DNA from 4 places in the Oceanispirochaeta sp. M1 genome. Region 3 is predicted to be linked to each of the others. Evidence: riboswitches for the same ligand, from Rfam matches in the RefSeq annotation. Region 3 holds a riboswitch; each other region holds the start of a gene.
What was found. A riboswitch is a leader RNA that binds a small molecule or an ion and turns the genes downstream of it on or off. The one in region 3 is predicted to bind cobalamin.

Region 1 (3,103 bases), on a different contig from region 3:
GCCAGAGCCCCTGCGCTCTGTGCCATGGCACGTACATCCAGAACCAGAAAAACAGGCAGTCCAAGGACCTTGGAAAGATGGTAGGAGCTGCCTTCAATAAAGCGTCCGGAGTCACCATCATAATACCCCATAACTCCTTCCACCAAAGAGAAATCTGAAGATCCTCCATGATATGAAAAAAGCTCTTTAATCACATTGATATTCATTAACCTGGTATCAAGGTTTCGACAATTTCGTCCGGCTGCAATACTGTGAAATCCGGGGTCGATATAATCTGGTCCGCACTTCCATGGCTGAAGCCTGTAACCCTGCCTGCTGAGCAGACGGTTCAGCCCCATGGCAACAGTACTTTTACCGCAGCCGCTGTGAGTGCCGGCGACCATGAATCCCTTCATCGTAGCCGGGGGAGAGTCAGTTTTATTTTTCAATTCCGACTCTTGCGGTCACACCGGCCTGATAATAATGTTTGACTTCCTGTATCTCACTTACCAGATCTGCGGCTTCACAGATATCATCATGAGCATAGCGTCCTGTGAGAACAAACTCGACAGAACACTCTTTATTTTTTATCTCTTCAAGGACTTCTTCGAGAGGGATCATTCCAAGATGGAGTGCAACATTTATCTCTTCTGCAATGACAAGATCATATATGCCTGAATGAAGTGCTTTTTTTATAGATTCCCAGCCCTTCAAAGCAGATTCAATATCTTCCTGTCTCGGCTTCTGCTTGATAAAGCGGGGTTCTCCATACTGTTCAAGTTCAAGAATCTGTCCCTCTTCCAGAACAGTCTTCATCTTCCTGAGCATTTTTATTTCACTGTAATCACCGTTTTTGAGGAATTGGCCGAAAAACACTGAATATCCCGCACCCAGTGCCCTGAGAGTGAGGCCGAGAGATGCGGTAGTCTTACCCTTACCGTCTCCCGTATAGACCTGTACATAAGCTTCCATTCCCCGCTCTCCTATAAAATCCTGATGTGTTCAGTAGATAAAATTTCTTTGTTATCAGGGCTCTATACTGAAGACTTGCGTCCGAAATTGTCAATAATAAATCAAATAATCATTAGAAATTACAAAAATTGTGAAAAATTATCTATTGATCGTTTATCAGCAGCTGCTGTAAGATTGGTTCAAATCTGATGTGCTGTATGTTCCGCAAGGAACTTGGCTTAAATGGGAATCCGGTTAGAATCCGGAGCGATCCCGTCACTGTAATCAGGGGTGTGTTTTTATTTGAAAGTCACTGGGTAAAGAAATATTTATCCGGGAAGGCAAAAAACATTGACCTGTAAGTCAGGAGACCTGCATTGGAGGATGAAACAATTAGTTTCGTCGTATCGGCTCTTCGAGGAAAGAGTAGTACGGAATCTGATCCATTCCCCTACCCCCGACTTCGAAGTTCCTAATTTAATTTTCAGGAGCTTAGAATGAAAAAATCACTTAACACACTTTTGGCGGCAGCAGTTTTGTTGTCAATTGTTTCCTGTGCCGGCACCGCCGGAGTCAAATCAGATTCAGCAAAGTCTCAGGACAAGCCTGCGATTCTTCTTGCCGCCTTCGGCAGCAGCTATGAATCCGGGCAGAACAACCTTGAAGATCTGGATACAGCTTACAGACAAGCGTTCCCTGACAATGACATCTACTGGGCCTTTACCGCCTCATTTATTGTCAAAAAACTTAGAAAAGCCGGTCAAACCACTATTTTTGCACGGGAAGCAAGTTTTTACACCATGGATGAAGCCATGGATATGTTCAGAGAGAACAATATCAGGGATGTGGCAGTTCAGACCGTTATGGTTATGGTAGGAGCTGAATATAGAGAAGTTATTAACACAAGAACTGAAGGTCTGAATGTGAAATACGGACACTCACTGTTCTTCAATCCCGAAGACATACAGAACACCGCAAGCGCTCTTTCCGGTGAATTCGGAGATTCCGATACGTTCACCATCCTTTCTGCACATGGAAATGATCATCATCCCGAGTTCAATTCCGAGCTGATTCAGATGGATGATTACCTGTCTCAGAACTATGATCATGTACGCGTGGCAACAGTTGAAGGATCTCCCCTTTTCGGTGATGAACTTATTCTGCAGGTTGAAGCCAGCGGAGCAAAGAAAGTGAAATTCATACCTTTGATGCTGACCTACGGGGACCATATTACCAATGATGTTATGGGTGATGAAGAAGATTCATGGAAAACCATACTCGGAATGGAAGCCAGTGCCGCAGACGGTATGGCCAGTAATCCTGCAATTCAGGAAATCTATATTGGTAACACCAAAAGAATACTCAGCCAGTTCTGATTTCTTTTATACCCTAGAGAAGTGCAGCATCTCCCGATAAATCGGTGGATGCTTAATCAGCTTTATTGCTGATCCGGAGGAAAGAAAATGACCAAAGTACTAAAACAATTGATTCTAATATGCCTCAGCATGATCATAATTTTTCCTGCGGCTGCAATGGGAGTAAAAGATACTGTAAATGATATAGAAGTAGAGAAAGAGATTCCTGAGACTGTATATATCGAAGACTCCATGGGTAATCAGGTTCCCCTACCCGCCGGTACAGACAGGATCATCTGTACCAATTCGGGTCTTTCTGTACTTCTTGCCGCCCTGGGCAAGGGAGATTCAATTGTTGGAAGAGACAGTAACTCAACATTTCCCTCTTATCTGAAAGATATCTATGTTGTTGCTGAAAATTCTTCTCGTCCTAATATTGAATTGATTCTTGAAAAACATCCGGATCTGATTCTGGCAGATAACATGATGCCTGAAACCGCTTTTAATAAATTCCGTTCTCTGGGTATTCCTGTTGCAATCTTTAAAACAAGTGACCCCAGGGCATTTGAACATACGATTCTGAATGTAGGAGCGCTGACAGGAAGTTCTGTACAGGCAAAGCGCATGGTTGATGACATGATAACAAGAGAAAAGAAAATAACAGATATTGTAGCCCGGGCACAGGCAGCTCAAAACAGCGGAGTAAGGGTCTTTTATGAGAATAGAAAACCTTACTCATCGGTCTCTGCCAGGAGTGGGAATCATATCCCCCTGGCAGCCGCAGGTGGAATCAATATCGCTGCCGATGAACCGGTCAG
Region 2 (3,103 bases), on a different contig from region 3:
AGCTCAGGGTATAGGTCATGGTGGTACTCAGGTTTCCAGGGAATCCCTCTTCCCCATCGGGGCTGAAGGAGTTCAGGATCAGTCCTATGGCCCCTTTTCTTTCAAAGGGGGTTACATTCCAGTTCTTCCTATCGAATGTATCTGTCATACCACCGTGAAGGCAGTTGGTTCCATTATTTTGTTTTAGTGTGTATTCAGAACCATCTAGAGAAAACTTTCCATTGGCAATTCTGTTACCAACGCGGCCGATGGCGGCACCGAAGTAATTGCGGGTGTTTACATATTCGTCCAGAGTCTCGAATCCCAGGTTGATTTCTTCAACTTTTCCGTTCCTGTCGGGGCAGCGGATTGAAGTGATGATTCCACCGAAGCTTGTGACCCTTACTGTGAGGTCGTTTTCACCTGTCAGTGTATATATATCGGCTGTGCTGCCGTCAGGTAGTGTTCCGAATACTTCTTTAGTGACTTTCATATGGTTCTCCTTACACTATCAGAACTCTATTAGCGTCCTGATGTTTAATTCTCTGAGACCTAAGGGCCTTATAATAAAAAAAACTCCGGATGATTCCGGAGTTTTATTGTAATCAAAATATATCTTTAAGCCAACAGATTATTGTGTACAGATCTCAAAGGCTTTTTCAGCAGCAGTTGCCGCATCAGGTGTATAGATATCGGCACCGATTGAATCACAGAAAGACTGTGTTACAGGTGCACCACCGATCATGATAGTGATATCATCTCTGATACCTGCATCTACAGCAGCCTTAACAACATTTTCCATCTGAGTCATAGTTGTTGTCAGAAGAGCGGAAAGGGCAATGATATTTGCTCCTTCTGCCTTTGCTGTTTCAACATACTTTTCGGGGGATACATCTGTTCCCAGGTCAATTACTTCCAGACCCTTTCCTTCGAGCATTATTTTAACAAGATTTTTACCGATGTCGTGAAGGTCTCCCTTAACGGTTCCCAGAACGGCTTTTCCAGCAGCTTTTGATCCACCGGCTTCCAGTTCGGGCTTGAGAATTACCAGTCCTGCATTCATTGCTCTTGCTGCAATAAGTACTTCAGGTACGAAAACCTGATTGTTTTTGAATTTAACACCTACGATATTCATGGCAGACAGAAGGGCGTCATCGAGGACTGTCTGTGCAGCAATTCCTGCTTCCAGTGCTTCCTTACAAAGTTCCGCTACTTCTTTTGCCTTACCTTTCTGCATCAAATCAGAAATCTGTTCTAGATTAACCATTGTTTCTCCTTGGTAGAGCCCTGTTTCAGACTCTATATTAAGTAAATTGTTTGAGACATTCGACTTAATCCACGAAGTGCGAAATGCGGCATACGGCTGAGCGGTGACGCCCTGTAGACCGGTTCATAAGAAGTATCCTGACTTGCAGTTCAATCTCCCCTGAGCCTTCCCGGTCAGCAATCTGCTGCCAGTGGCATGATTCAGGTTTGTCCCTGCTCACAGTGACGGGATCGTGGAGGATTTTCACCTCACTTCCTTCCCTCTGAACGAGCTTCAGTATGCTATGACCTGAGCCAGCCGTATTGGAGAAAATTAGCTATTTTTGGTAAAAAATAGGAATAATAGATAAAAAATAATCCATATAAAAATACTAGTAATTGTTTGTCAGCTGTGGATTTCCTGGGTCTCAAGATCAATCTTTCCGCGCTTTTCACGGTATTTACCCGGAGAGAGTCCGGCCATCTTCTTAAATACCTTTGTAAAATAGCTCTGATCTTCATAACCCACCATACCGGCGATTTCTACAAGAGAAAATTTACTGTTCATTAGGAGATTTTTGCTCTTGTTGATACGAACCTGATTCAGATAGTTATTGAAGTTGCACTTCATCTCTTCTTTGAAGATTTTACTGAAGTAGGCTGGGCTCAGGTAGACAGCGGATGCAACTTCATCCAGAGTCACCTTTTCGGCATAATTTTTATTAATGTACTGAATAGTCTGATAGATGGCATCCGCATGTTTAACATCCCGCAGGTCGAAGACCAGGTCGGAGAAGCGGACAATAACACGGGCCAGCCAGCCGGCAAGGCCTTCTACAGAGTTGTAATTATTTATTTCACTCAGGTACTGGTAGTTCATACCGAATATCTGTTCTGCATCCGCACCGCCTTCCACAGCGGCTCTGGACAGGAGTACCAGAAGTTCAAGAACCCTGGCTTTCACTACATCGAATTTTCCACCTGAGGAGAAGAAAACGGCACCGAGTATTTCGTTAAGAACTGATCTGGCTTCTTTGGAGTCTCCTGTCTGAATCAGATGCAGAAGCTCCCGTTCCTTCTCAATGGGGTATTGTGCGAATTCGGTATCCTTGGTCTCCATCTCCTTAATGTACTGAATGTACTCAGAGATCTGGGCCTGCTGATCCATATTCTCTTTCTTGGAAGTGAGCTGAGAATGGTCTCCTTCAATAAGATGAGAAGCAGTAATAAGGAGCATTTCTGACAGGGCCTTTGCCTGCTCTGTGCTCAGTTTGGGTATTTCACGGACTTTCTCTTTAAGATTTGCCTTGCGGACAGACTCTGGATCAAACTTCTGGTTCAGTTCTTCTATAAGTTCCTCTGAATCAATAATAAGAGCAGGGCCTGCGATTAGAGCACCGGTCATTATTCCCTCTTCCATAAGGGGAGAGGCCCAGTGAAGCATATTGATAGGGCAGAAATAGATATAACTGCCGCCGAAACGTTCCGCCTGATAGCCGCCGTAAAGATGGGCCTGACGGCAGTCCGCTTTATTATTGCAGATCTCATTGAGAGAGTTGCAGAAGGGGCATATTGCTTCTTTGGCGCCCTCCATACTCATACGGTAGCCTTTGCTGTTTATTACAAAACACTCAATGCCTGTTGCCTTTTTATAGACATCGGCAATTGCCAGAGCTTTTTCATAGAATGGAGATATATAATTTATAGCTTTGCCGTTCATATCAGAATAGTATAGACCATTAATCAAATTCGGGAAAATACATGCTCATCATATATTCTTCCTGAAATCCCTGATTGGACGATAATTCTATATACTCGCAATGTCTGCGGATATCTTCTGTCTTTTTGAGTTCATCCTGATTGACAGCACAGCGGATAA
Region 3 (3,103 bases):
CTCCTCTCCAGGTCTGAAAGGCTCCTGCAGAGAGGAACAGCTCAGCTTCCGGGACATAGGCCGGTTCGTCTTTCGTCACAATGTTGATTACACCAGCCATGGCCCCCTCGCCATAGACCGCAGAGTTACCACCTCTGATAACTTCTATTTTTTCAATATTGGTCAGAGAATAAGAATTGAGGTTTACGGGATCTCCCTTTCCGTTGTTCTGGGGAATCCCGTTAACAAGAATCAGAACCTGTTTCCCATTTGAACCTCTGATACTTACAGCCGCAGGTTCAAGTGTCGTACCGGATCGGGTTATGGTGACTCCGGGAGAAAGATTTATGGCCTCAGCTACAGTTCTGGCACCACGGCGTTCCCATAATTCTCTTTCAATACTTGTTTTCTGCCCGGCTTCATTATCGGTTTCTGTTTTCTCTTCTTCTATTACGATTATGTCTTCGGAGAAGAGCGCAGTAGTATGAGTATGTATGAGGATCAATATAATAAATATATTTTTTAATCTGCCATTGAGTATCACCTGTCAGCTACCTCCGGCAGGGGCTGTGTTGATTCCCATGGCTGCCATTAAATTAGCTCCCAGGCTCCAGTCCTTGGCATAGTCCTGGCCATCGAGGATGTTCTCATCATCTATGATTTTGAGATATCTCATCTCTCCCTCAGAAGGCCATGAGACAGTGGAATCTGTTGTGAGTACAAAGTCTGAGAGATCAAAACGGACACCGCCCAAATTTTCATCATCTGATGAGAAATATCTGCTGATTTTTTTGCCGTTAATCTCTACCCACTTCTCAACTCCATCCACCATAGTCAATTCTTCTGCCTGAATGTCTTTTCTAAAATTGGCCCAGGAAGGTTCATTGCCATGGAGTCCTGATACATTTCTGTAAACATAGTTCTCATTACTTGTGTCCGGGTGAGGATTTATATCATAAGTTTCAAAAGCCGGTTTATACCAGGTTGTTCCATCTTCTGAAACTTCCACAAAGGCAAGCTCGCAGCAGAGACCATCGGCTGTACTGCCCCAGGCAAATGTTTTGGTAAAGGTTATAAAATCATCACCCGAGCCATCTTTGATGACATAGCCGGGATCGAATTGCCATATCCCCCATCCGTTTATTCCCAGGGGACAGCTGCTTCCATCTCCGCTGGTGTTTGAACCTGATCCTTCAGGAGGACCAAGGGCATCCTGTGTGAATTGTACTAATGGGCGTCCTTCGCTGTCAGTATATTCTCCGTTTTGCCGGGAGGAACCTACGACTCCGGGTGACCATTCAATAAACGCTGTCAGGTAAACATTGTCAGGATATGATGGATCTTCAGACAGGACTTCCTGCCATGATTTTAAATCTTCGTCATTTGTTTCCGGAGTGTAGGGTGAGGTAGGTCCGTCATTTGAACCGCAGCTGAGTATGGATAAAAACAGCCCTGCTGCCAGGACTGCTCTATAAAAGAATCTTATCACTTAGAGCTGAGTTGCTGTTGAGAAATATCCAAAGAAGCCGGCAGCTCCTGTGGCACCGCTCATTGCCTCATTATAAGTATCAAAGTATGTATTTGCCGGGTAGTCGGAACCTTCAGCGAATTCCATTGTACTTGTCTCTCCGCTTTCAAGATTCTGCCAGCGGACTACCATGAATTTATCTTTTGCTTCAGGGGTGTAAATTGAAGGGGTGGTACACTTAACTACAATAAAACCGTAGCTGCCTTCACCGCTCTCTGATGCATTCCAGTCATCGTTATCAATAACAACAATATCATAAGAGAAAAATACAGAGTCATCGAAACTTGTGTTTGTGAACTTTGTAGCTGTAACAGTTAGTGTACTGCCGTAACCTATGTCCCAATTACCGATAATTGCCAGGGGTTCATCAACCAGATCATTACCACAAGACATGAAGCCTGCAACAACAAAGAGAACCATAAAGAGAAGAGCCAGTTTACCAAGATTTTTTTTCATTTTTCCTTCCTTAGCGGCCGGAAAAAAAGACAGGAATAGCATAAAGATCAAAGTTCTATTATTAAAACAATTTGTCCTGGAGCATATATCCCGGCTTATTCCACGAAGCCTGAAATAAAATATTATGCAGTACCAGAGTTTCCTGACTCGGGGCCTGCTGTACTGCCCTTCCCGGTGTTAACCAGTGGTTTTGCAGTCAGCGTTGCTCCCTTACAGTGGCGGGTCCGTGAAGGCTTTTCACCTTACTTCCTCTGAAATATTGCTTGTTTAATTAAAGACTTGATCAGTAATATCATATATAAAAAATCGGACAATCTTTTGTATAATTTTATTTAAGACAACCCTGGAAGGCATAATCCTGATTACAAATAAAGGTTTACGCCATATGGTTCAATTGATTATTGCCTTGAGTTTGATAAATAGCCTGTTTGTATTAAAATCTCATTATGATTGAACTGCAAAATAATGCCTCCATTGATTCTCTACTGAATAAATACAGCGCCGATTTTCCAGAAGAGCTGGCTTCTGTAAATTTGTTCAGGGCTTTCCTGGCTGAGGGTGATTCCCTTACAAGAGCTCAGGAAATTGGACACTTCACAGCATCCGCCTGGATCATTAATCATAATAGGGATATGGCTCTCCTGACCCATCATGCCAAGTTGGACCTATGGCTGCAGCTTGGCGGTCATATTGAAGAGGGTGAGACTGTTTTTACTGCCGCTATCAGGGAAGCCTCTGAAGAGTCGGGTCTGAAATCTGTCAGACTTCTTTCTTCTGATTTATATGATATTGATGCACATCTGATTCCTGAGCGTAAGGGTCTCGAGGAGCATTTTCATTTTGATCTCCGCTTTCTGATAGAGGCGGATTCTGATGAAGCTCTGCAGATAAGCTCTGAGTCCAAAGATCTGAAGTGGATGATAATTGAAGATATCAGGACCTTGAATGACGGCCCTTCTGTTATGAGGATGGTAAAAAAATGTCCGGAAGTTTTTTGAAGCGAATATAAATAGGAACCCCTTGTCTATGAGTCAGCCTTTGGTGTATGTATCTAACATGCACCAAATGAAAAGTCTTCTATTGTTCATCTTTTTTTGCGCGGCACAGCTGCTGACTGCTCATCCCCATATGTCAATTACA
Region 4 (3,103 bases), on a different contig from region 3:
GCTCTTGAAGGCTTTTTTCCCGGAGAAGAAAATACCTGATCCTATGAGCATAAGAGAGAGGATCGGTATTATCAGCTGCAGAAGCAGGATATTTTCACTGTGCCAGGCAAGGGCCTTTTCGAAGGGAAGTCCTGCAGCCTTTAAGAAAGATGCTGCAAAGAGTGCGAGGAATCCACAGGTCAGCCCCATATTGTAAAGACTGTATCCCTGATGCATATGCAGCATGGCCACAGCCAGTGCGGGAAGAATAAATCCAGCGGCTGTTCCACTGAGTACTCCCAGAATAAGCCCCTGCCAGAGAGGCAGCCCGGTTTCCAGAAACACAACAGAAACCAGTGGACCCAGGGCCGTCCCGAAAAGGGCGATGATCAAGTAATCCCGCAGTCCTTTTCCCACAAGACGGGCGGAGAGATAGACTCCCAGTATGATGGGGAGAATATTCAGGGGTGTCTTACCAAAGAGTCCGAAACCCATGATGGTGAATACCGCTGCAAATGTGGGGCCTGAAAAACTGACTCCCGTTATGTAGATGAGAATCATGGCCACCAGGCCGACGGCAGCAGAATTGAGGAGAGTCCCCCCTATCCCGACAACCGCAAAGAAATCATTTATCAGCCGCCCGGGGTGGAGCTGAATTGTCCAGAACCCTTTGATTGCTCCGCTGCCGTCTACGGCGAAGGCCGTGATTATAAACAGCAGAATCATAATTATCAGAAAATTCGATATTATATTAGTTTTACTGAATCCCAAGAGGGTGTTCTCCTTTTAAATGCAGACTCATTTTATATTCTATTAGCTTCCTCTCTGCTGTCAATGCTTTTCGACTCCTGATCATCAGTAAAAAAGTCACAAAAATCCACTGATTTCCCCATAGTAAAATGGATGGTTAAATAGTATAATTTCACCCAACATTCCGGACTCAAGGGAAGAGAGGTGAGAATCCTCCACGGTCCCGCCGCTGTAAACAGGGAGAAATCTGCCAGATAAAGGTCACTGGGAAACCGGGAAGGCCGGCCGATTTTGATGATTTGTGAGTCAGAAAACCTGAAAAGGAATGAATAAATCCAATGCATCGGGCTGTCGCAGGCCTGATGATGTAACGAGGAGATTACATATGGGTCGAAAAATCAATTCCATAGTTTCTATTCTTTTTATTTTCCTATTGTCCCTATTCACAGTACCCCTGTTTGCCTCAGGCAGTCAGGAACAAGGGGCTCCCGCCGATGAGTCTGCCCGGACATTCAGTTTTACAGATTCCAGAGGAATTACCATTGAGCTTGAATCAAGGCCTCTGCGTATAATTTCTCTAGGTCCTAATATCACAGAAACAATCTATGCCCTCGGCAGAGAGCAGCTCCTTGTGGGACGTACTGATTTCTGTGACTACCCGGCTGAAGTATCTATGATCAGCTCAGTAGGCGGTCTTCAGGACCCCAGTCTCGAGACAATAGTGTCCCTTAATCCCGATCTTGTTATCGGTTCCACCCATGTTGACCCTGAAGTTCTTAAAAAACTTGAATCCTACTCAATTCCCAGTGCCTTGATTTATGGAGAAGAGAGTTTTGAGGGGATGGAAGAGGTCATCAGCGGCTGCGCACAGCTCCTGGATGCAGAAACTGAAGGTAAAGCACTCTTGGATGATATCCATAACAGAAGAGCCGCACTGGAAGCTTCAGTCGCCGCAATGGATAAAAACCCCAGCTGTTATTATGCCCTGGGCTTCGGAGACGGTGGAGACTGGACTTCCGGTGGGAATACCTTTATCAGCGAACTTTTGAGTATGTCCGGCGGCTCCAATATTGCGGAGGATCAGGAGGGTTGGTCTTATTCCAAGGAACTCCTTGTTGCCAAACAACCGCAGCTTATTCTTGTAAACAGGGGAATGAAAGATGAATTTCTCACCCTTCCCGTCTATAAAGATCTTGCAGCGGCTCAAAACGGCCGTGTTTTTGAAATTGATGAAAATATTCTGGTACGACAGGGACCGAGACAGATAGATGCTCTTGAACAGATCCATAGAATCATGGATCTCATCCCTTGATCAATCCTGAGAAAAGTGCGTCCCGGATTCCCGGGATAACATTATTTTTTCTGCTTATCACTCTTCTTATACTTGCGTCATCCATCGGTGCCGTATCCCTCCCCTTTTCCGGTCTGATCAGATATCTGTTCAGCGGCGGAAAAAGTGGACTGAATGAGGGGCAGGAGATAATCCTGATGCAAATTCGGGTTCCCCGTGTCTTAATGGCAGCCCTTGCAGGGGCGGGACTATCCCTCTCGGGACTTGTCTTTCAGGCAATCTTCAGAAATCCCATGGCAGAACCCTATCTGCTGGGTGTAGCATCGGGAGCCTCACTGGGTGCGTCTCTTTATATGATGATAGGTCTTCCAGCATTTTTCATATCATCCCTGGGACTTACGGCTGCGGCCTTTCTGGGCAGTCTTTTATCCGTATTTCTTATCCTTTCCCTGGCCTCACGGAACGGGAACAATATCAGCTCCCTCCTGCTGGCAGGTGTGGCCTTCAGTTCCATAGCCCAGGCGGGAGTCTCAATTATGATGATGCTGAACAGGGAAAAAGTTGAACGTATTGTTTTCTGGACCCTGGGAAGTTTTTCATCTGCACATATGACAAAGGTGATACTCCTGCTGATAGTCCTGATTCCATCATCCCTGTTTATTATCTTCAGACACGGAGAACTGGATCTTTTGAGTCTTGGTCATGAGGAAGCCCACTCTCTGGGGATCAATCCTGAACGGGTGTCACTGCAGCTTCTGCTTGTAAGCTGCCTGATAACAGCAGTAATAGTCTCCAATTGTGGAATTATCGGTTTTGCAGGACTTCTTGTCCCTCATTTTATGAGGCTGATCTCCGGTCCCGGACACAGGAATCTCACATTTCTTTCCATAATGGGAGGGGCCATTCTGATGATCCTTTCCGACCTTCTGGCAAGAACAATCATAGCGCCCGCAGAAATTCCTGTAGGTGTAGTTACGGCTCTGACAGGGGGCCCTTTTTTCCTCTATCTTCTACGCCGTAACTCAGGGAAGGTGATGTAAAATGGATTCATCTGTATCAGTACAGAACCTGAAGTTCACATAT

Region 1: it holds a riboswitch for cobalamin, as region 3 does, so the genes downstream of both, DV872_RS03015 (sirohydrochlorin cobaltochelatase) here and DV872_RS11995 (hypothetical protein) in region 3, are expected to answer to the same signal.
Region 2: it holds a riboswitch for cobalamin, as region 3 does, so the genes downstream of both, DV872_RS18285 (corrinoid protein) here and DV872_RS11995 (hypothetical protein) in region 3, are expected to answer to the same signal.
Region 4: it holds a riboswitch for cobalamin, as region 3 does, so the genes downstream of both, DV872_RS09785 (ABC transporter substrate-binding protein) here and DV872_RS11995 (hypothetical protein) in region 3, are expected to answer to the same signal.

Annotation. Positions count from the first base shown of each region.
Region 1 covers NZ_QQPQ01000003.1:184,241-187,343, reverse strand. Annotated here, with positions in the region: gene DV872_RS03025 (cobyrinate a,c-diamide synthase) at 1-428, opposite strand, end outside; gene DV872_RS03020 (cob(I)yrinic acid a,c-diamide adenosyltransferase) at 418-951, opposite strand; cobalamin riboswitch at 1,123-1,325, shown strand; gene DV872_RS03015 (sirohydrochlorin cobaltochelatase) at 1,428-2,306, shown strand; gene DV872_RS03010 (ABC transporter substrate-binding protein) at 2,394-3,103, shown strand, end outside.
Region 2 covers NZ_QQPQ01000029.1:5,172-8,274, forward strand. Annotated here, with positions in the region: gene DV872_RS18280 (aldose epimerase family protein) at 1-472, opposite strand, end outside; gene DV872_RS18285 (corrinoid protein) at 611-1,246, opposite strand; cobalamin riboswitch at 1,356-1,538, opposite strand; gene DV872_RS18290 (PocR ligand-binding domain-containing protein) at 1,631-2,944, opposite strand; gene DV872_RS18295 (ASKHA domain-containing protein) at 2,964-3,103, opposite strand, start outside.
Region 3 covers NZ_QQPQ01000014.1:95,483-98,585, forward strand. Annotated here, with positions in the region: gene DV872_RS11985 (TonB-dependent siderophore receptor) at 1-484, opposite strand, end outside; gene DV872_RS11990 (hypothetical protein) at 527-1,468, opposite strand; gene DV872_RS11995 (hypothetical protein) at 1,469-1,963, opposite strand; cobalamin riboswitch at 2,077-2,269, opposite strand; gene DV872_RS12000 (NUDIX hydrolase) at 2,410-2,961, shown strand; gene DV872_RS12005 (DUF1007 family protein) at 3,029-3,103, shown strand, end outside.
Region 4 covers NZ_QQPQ01000011.1:102,877-105,979, reverse strand. Annotated here, with positions in the region: gene DV872_RS09790 (DUF1576 domain-containing protein) at 1-705, opposite strand, end outside; cobalamin riboswitch at 883-1,067, shown strand; gene DV872_RS09785 (ABC transporter substrate-binding protein) at 1,115-2,041, shown strand; gene DV872_RS09780 (iron ABC transporter permease) at 2,038-3,060, shown strand; gene DV872_RS09775 (ABC transporter ATP-binding protein) at 3,062-3,103, shown strand, end outside.